Regions from separate parts of the Paenibacillus litoralis genome, predicted to be linked through region 2. Evidence: a T-box and tRNA genes for the amino acid it is inferred to sense, from the RefSeq annotation. Region 2 holds a T-box; the other holds one or more tRNA genes.
What was found. The T-box of region 2 lies ahead of ACKGJP_RS20325 (glutamine--tRNA ligase/YqeY domain fusion protein). A T-box ahead of a tRNA ligase gene usually reads a tRNA of that ligase, here a tRNA-Gln.
Positions count from the first base shown of each region.

Region 1: it has a tRNA-Gln gene. The T-box ahead of ACKGJP_RS20325 (glutamine--tRNA ligase/YqeY domain fusion protein) is inferred to sense a tRNA for this amino acid. The anticodon was not compared.

Region 1 covers NZ_CP176395.1:7,556,033-7,559,438, forward strand. The annotation lists gene ACKGJP_RS31820 (GDYXXLXY domain-containing protein) at 1-287, shown strand, start outside; partial or broken gene ACKGJP_RS31825 (RtcB family protein) at 398-656, opposite strand; gene ACKGJP_RS31830 (ribonuclease H-like YkuK family protein) at 930-1,508, opposite strand; tRNA gene ACKGJP_RS31835 (tRNA-Asp) at 1,561-1,637, opposite strand; tRNA gene ACKGJP_RS31840 (tRNA-Gln) at 1,646-1,719, opposite strand; gene ACKGJP_RS31845 (hypothetical protein) at 2,039-2,176, opposite strand; gene ACKGJP_RS31850 (hypothetical protein) at 2,302-2,439, opposite strand; gene ACKGJP_RS31855 (S4 domain-containing protein) at 3,196-3,406, shown strand, end outside.
Region 2 covers NZ_CP176395.1:4,876,235-4,879,640, forward strand. The annotation lists gene ACKGJP_RS20320 (FlxA-like family protein) at 1-524, opposite strand, end outside; gene ACKGJP_RS20325 (glutamine--tRNA ligase/YqeY domain fusion protein) at 602-2,287, opposite strand; T-box leader at 2,361-2,613, opposite strand; gene ACKGJP_RS20330 (carboxypeptidase-like regulatory domain-containing protein) at 3,340-3,406, opposite strand, start outside.

The DNA of each region.
Region 1 (3,406 bases), 2.7 Mb from region 2:
ACACCGTGTATGTGCTCCTGCGGCCATCCGCTGCCAATCCCAAAGAGTACGAGGCAGCCGGCGTCTATCCGGGCAATCCTGCGACAAGCGGAGACGAAGTCGCCCTAAAAGCTCATGTTCAATACGCCTGGGACCGTCAAATAACGCTGCGATATGGCTTGGAACGATTTTACGTGCCGGAAGGCACCGGCAAGGAAATCGAGGAGCAGCATGCGTTATCGAGCGTGCGCGTGACGGTCGCTCCTTGGGGCCAAGCTCGGGTGAACGGGTTTGCGGAAAAGCAGTAATCAACAGAGGAGGCAGCCCTTAGCTTGAACCAAGCTTCGGGCTGCCTTTTTAGGTTCGTTTAAACAGCACATTCATCTGCTCCTGCAGGTTGCTGCAGCCGGTCAGCGAATCGCGAAGATTGCTCGAACTGGTCAACCTTAACCGCCTCTTTCGTCGCTTTCCGGGGATGCGCACGTTCCGCGTCGTGGCAGATAGAGTAAAAGTTTTTGATGCCTTCGTCTCTGCCGACCATGATGTAGGACGCCGTCCCCATCGAACCCGGGATGAGCGCCGGATGACCGGTCGACTTGTACGCAGGCGTGTTCATATAGCGGTTCGGCGGCAGCGTCCGAGTGATCTTTCCTGTGAACGAGCATCGGTTCGTTCCGGAGGACGGGCGGACACAATAACGGATTTTCAAGGCGCTATCGGGGACGAACACGCCGCATTGAGAAGCATAAAGGATTTTCAAGGTCTTATCGGACGGAGAACCGCAGGTTTCCCGTTCGATTCATGGGAATAACGCCCCCAAAATCCGCTAATCGCTTTTACAGAATTGATGGTCGTGAGATAACGCCTTAAAAATCCGTTATTATTTTCCAATTGCAGATCCGCCCAATTTCAGTACAGCTCGCAAGCCTCCCCGGGTTGCCGGACACTTGTTAGGAGATTGCCCATCGAACGGGCCGTTTGGTATGCCGGTTGGCATAAGCGGATGCCGCGTACGAATCCGGTTTAACCCGCGGCGCATAGACGCCCATGGCGCTGACGCGGTCCACCATTTCTTGTACGTATAGCGACGTCTTGTTGACGATCGGCTGCGTGCCGGCGTCGATGTCGATAAACAATTCCAGCGATGCCCCCTGATAGACGTAAGGAAGCAGCAGCTCCTCCATCCTCTTCACCCCGTCGTCGGCAAAATGGCAGGCGACTTCCTCGGACAGCGACGTTTCGAGCGCAAGCTTTTCCTTGACGGAGGTCAGCTCGCGCGGTACCACGACTTGGCGGTAGCAGGCCCAAGCGCCTTTGCCGAGACGGCGAATGATAAGCCCCGTCACAAATTTGGTATGCCCGCGGTGCACCTGGCTGTCGGTTCCAATCGCAAAGTGGTAGCAGCTCCTAGGATCCTGCCCGATAAACCGCTGAATGCGCTGATGCACATCGTCCATCGACAGCTTGCTTTCCGTCACGTTCTGGAAGATCATTTCGGTTGGCATGGAGAATCGTTTCGTTATCGTCATCATCATCACCCGTACAATGTACGCTTGCATCCTTTCCGTTATGTACTCTTATTGGTGGAGCCGGCGGGACTCGAACCCGCAATTCCGATCCAGACAAACCGGCGAGAATTCCCGTTTCTCTGCAGCTCCTTATTGATTGGCAGGGGAAGATGGAATCGAACCACCGCTCGCGGAATCAAAATCCGCTGCCTTGCCGCTTGGCTATTCCCCTATGGTCGGATAGGAACGGGTACGGCCCATTGGTCTGCCGGCCGCCGAACAGCAGCAGCCTCTATGACATCGCCTATCCATAATAAAATTGGGGAGAATAACGGGACTCGAACCCGAACTTGGCCCCAAAAAGTGACGCGCTGCTCCGAAGCCTATTCCGGGTACTTTCCGGGGACCCCTCCAAACCGCCGACTCACAATCGGAATAACGAAAAAGCCGCCTGTCACGCGCTTTTCCACGCCACAAGGGCATAAGAAAAGCCGCCGTGATTCGGCAGCCGTTGTGATCCGTATTCCTTCCGGCACCTTCCAAAAGGTGCGTCAGGTCAGCCCCTCTTCCGGATGAAGAGGGTTTCGGGATCGCCAAAGACTACCGGAAACCAGTGAAATTTCCTGTTCCAAAGTAAACGCATGAATACTCTCATTGCAATGGTTGCGATGATTGATCGGTGCTTTCATTGTACTCTTCTCCTTTCGAACTCATCATGGGCAATAAAAAAACTGCGTTCCACGCCTTTCTCCCCACCCTCCCCGGGCAAAGAAAAAGACTGCGGATTCGCAGCCTCGCATACCGAAAACATGCACTACGAGCAGCCTGAACGCTTCAGGCGCCGTATCGGTACGGGATAGCTACGTGTGACGCGAACGTCATTATCGGAAACCGGAAGAAAGCGAATCTCCATCGCAAATTGCCGCTGCTCATGCTGTGTATGGTTTGTCATGTCCGTTCCCTCCTTCGCGTCATATCGTTCATCAACTTGCAAGCATCGTAACATGCTTCCCAAACCGCCGTCAACCATTATTTTATAATTATAGTTTAATATACCTAAAATACCTTTTAAAGGGTTTCTATGCAAAAGAAAAACGGCCGCTTACAGCCCTCCCCCTCGCCCGTAAGCAAAAGAAAAGACTGCCTCATCAGCAGCCGTTTACGCGAATATACAGGTACCGCGAGAGTCCCCGCATCCCTTATCCGAATGGCAGCCGATGGCGTATTCGATTATGCTCCAAGCCGAAAAAACGGGTTCCCTGTTCCGGTTTCCGTTCAAGCTCCATGTGATGAAGTAGATCAACGCGAATCGCCATCCTGCCGCACATCCTTTCCGTTCAAAATGAATGTTATCAGAATAAAGGCCGTACTTGGCAGTTGTCAAGGAAAAAATGGCTATACCCGTTTTCCCGGCTGTCCGGCCGTTGTTATTTGCCAAAGCCCATTTTACAATGGGTAAAGGAGATATTCAGAACGGAGGAGTACGCCCGTATGCCAACAACTTTGTAATGGTGTGACAAAGAGATAGCGCATATTTCGTGATTTCGGTCACGGGATTCGTGCGCCCTTTTTACCCATTACAAAGGAACGCAAGGTGGCATGTCGTGCCCACTGCGGAGCAGCCTTTTTTGGGGTTGCTCCTTTTTTTGGTTCAGCAGCTGAATATCTCCGCTCTTTGCGTTCCTTTGCTCACCGAGGAGTGAAGGAAATGAACCGCCTGCAGCTGAATTGGCGCATATGCGAGAACCTGGAACAAACCGTTCGGCGATACTGCAGCAATTGCGGCAGGATCGTGCCGTTTGAAGACACCTTGCGGCGCAGACACAACGCGAACGGCAAAAACATTCACCGCTACGCCATCTACAAATGCGTAAATAACCATACCTGGAATCAAAAGCTGGAAGCCTACAAAGCAGGCG
Region 2 (3,406 bases):
GCTTGTGTCGTTTCACCCGTTTTTTGATCAAGCATCCGTTCTCTGGATTGTATCTTTTGAAGCTCCGCTCTCTTTGATTTCGCTTCGTTACCGTTCTTTTCATCAAATTTGATTTCGCTCTCTAGAACTTTCCCTTTTCCAACCAAGCTGTTTTTGGTCTTGTTCATCGTGATAGATTGGGAATAGGTAGTGCTCGCTTGAATGAGGTGCGACATACCGGCTAAAGAACTTCCCGCATCAGTAACGTCTGCAACGGATGGGACGCTCTTGGCTTGTTGGTTCGTTTCTTGGTTTTCATTTAGCTTTTCTGTTCGCTTCTGCTGTATTTGCACATCAATTTGTTGGATTTGCTCTTGCAGCTGTTTCACTCGTTCTTGCTTCGATTTATGATCGAGTTTGCTCTCGTTCGTTTTTTGTATTTGTTCCTGCAATTGAATTTTCTGTTTCTCTAGCTGTTTTATGCCATTATCATTCGATAGCGGAAAGCTAACATTCGATTTGCCCGACACCGGTGCAATTGCCATGGCGGCACCTCCAAAATATTGAACGTCCTTTTCATATATATCGGTCTATTTGAAAATAATGTTTGGTTCATGTTTTCTCATGCCTTATCTTTATTCCAGGTATCCTTCAAAGGAACAATGCGGTTAAACACGAGCCTGTCAGCGGCGGCAGATCTTGAATCCATGCAAAAATAGCCGTGACGAATAAATTGGAAGGGTTGTTCCGGGCAGGCATGCTCCAAGTATGGTTCCAGCAGGCAATTTGTCACCACAACAAGAGATTCCGGATTGAGGGCACCGGTCCAATCTCCGTTCTCATCATCCGGAAGCTTCCGCTCCAGAAGCAGCTCCTCGTACAGTTGAACGTCGGCCTTTACGGCATGCTCCGCGGAGACCCAGTGAATCGTCCCTTTCACCTTGCGGCCGGTAAATCCGCTGCCGCTCTTGGTAATCGGGTCGTACGTACAGCGAAGCTCCGTAATGTCACCCGTTTCCGGGTCTTTGACCATTTCTTCGCACCGGATAAAATAAGCCCCTTTTAGCCGCACCTCGCTATTCGGACTCAGCCGATGAAAGCCTTTGGGTGGTACCTCCATAAAATCGTCACGCTCGATATAGACGGTTTTGGTAAAAGGAACCTCTCTTTTCCCCAGCGCTTCGTTTTCGCTGTTGTTGTCAATCGTCATCATCTCCGTTTCGTTCTCCGGATAGTTGGTTATGACAACCTTTAACGGCTGCAAAACAGCCATAACGCTTACGGCCTTGGCTTTAAGATCCTGTCTGAGGCAATGGTCCAGCAGCGAAATGTGAACCGTGCTTTGGGTTCGGATACCGCCAATCTCCTCGATAAAGCTGCGAATGCTTTCCGGCGTGAAGCCCCTTCTCCTTAAGCCGCGGAGCGTAGGAAGTCTCGGATCGTCCCAGCCGTTTACGTACTCCCCTTCAACCAGCTGCCTCAAAAACCGTTTGCTTGTCACGACACCCGTTAAGTTCAGCCTGCCGAACTCTCGCTGCCGCGGAGGCTCGGTAATGTCCAGCTCGCGCAAAACCCATTCGTACAAAGGCCGATGGTCTTTAAACTCGATGGAACATAACGAGTAGGTGATGCCTTCGATGGCATCTTGTATAGGATGAGCAAAATCGTACATCGGATAGATGCACCATTCCTTTCCCGTCCGGTAATGCTCTGCGTGAATAATGCGGTATATTACGGGATCGCGCAAGTTTATATTGGGCGAAGCCATGTCGATTTTGGCGCGCAGAACCCTCGAAGCGGCCGGGTAGACGCCATTTTTCATGTTCGCAAAAAGCTCCAGATTCTCCTCGACCGGCCGATTTCGGAACGGACTGTTCCTTCCCGGCTCCGTTAAGGTCCCCCGGTAATCCGTCACCTCCTCCGGCGTCAGATCACATACATAGGCTTTTCCCCGCTTGATCAAGGATACTGCGGCTTTATGGATCTCGTCCGAGTAATCCGAACCGTAATAAATATGATTTCCCGGATCATAGCCGAGCCACTTGATGTCCTCCACGATCGCTTTCACGTACCCGATATCCTCCTTAAGGGGATTCGTGTCGTCAAACCGCAAATGAAAAGATCCGTTATACCTTTGGGCTGTCGCATAATTCGTGTGTATGGCGTAGGCGCTTCCTATATGAAGGTAGCCGTTGGGCTCGGGAGGAAATCGCGTGCGCATCTTTCTTCCGTACGGACTTGACTCAAGCTCCTCGTCTATCAGCCTAAACAAAAAATGATCAACTTGTTTTTCCTTTTCGTGATCCATGGCGACTCCTCCTAATGTACATGAATAGCGGTATTTGAAAACAAAAAAAAATCCCACCTCCAAGACTTCATGTCTTGGGGACGAAATTTTCGCGGTACCACCCCAGGTTCATTAATATGTCGCCATATTAACCTCTTCAAGTACGGCATTGCAAGCAATGCTTATACTTTAGCTCTGTAACGGGAGCTCCCGTCAGACCATCCCCGCTCGCGGTTCCGGCATGCTGCTCAGAGGCTTGATTCGGGGAACATTCTTGGCTCCTTTTCAGCTGCCGGAGCTCTCTGTACAAGAACGGGTTGCCCTACTCTTCTCGTCATCGCGTTTCGATATGGGTATTATGATAACAAATCATTCCCATTTGTGTAAACGGTTATTCCGTGGAGGCTCGATGGAACACATGGACTGGACATGAGAAAAGCCGACGTTGATGCTTTTTCAGCAGCTTCGGCGGCTTTCCCGGAAAACTTATCAAAATAGACTCGGCTGCCGGTCAGCCTGTGGTTGGAGGCTCACTATGGCCTCCGTTCCATAAAGCTACCACGCCGACCGGAGGTTCATTATGTCCTCCGTTCGACAAAGCTATCGTGGTTGGTGGCTCATTGTGGCCTCCGTTCTTTATGCTAAACCCGCCGGTTGGTGGCTCATTGTGGCCTCCGTTCCTTATGCTAAACCCGCCGGTTGGCGGATCATTGTGGCCTCCGTTAGGAATTTTCGCAGCTCCCGCCGCTGAGGTTTGAATTACACTCAAGAGACATGCAGCAACTATCGCTGCTTTACGTAGTTTCTTCATAGATACGATCCCTTCCTTTCACCTTTTATGGATACGAAGCAGGTATTAGATTTCCAAGCGCATGACCGCATCCATCCCCCATCCGAAGATATTCGCCGTCAAAAATCCTTTGCTACTTTGCGTGCCGGCCCTGAGGGATCGTGTCCGGATTCTCCGTCCCTCTCCTTAGACCTTGAATGGATTTCCACATTTCTACCAATCGGATTATATAAGCTAAACGAACTTCGCGGAAGAATGAATTCTTTTCACCCCTGCAGGCAAGCTAGCGGAGTTTGATTTCAAGCTCGCTTACATAGACGGAGGTCGACGCTCCCCTCGGTTTGTCGAAT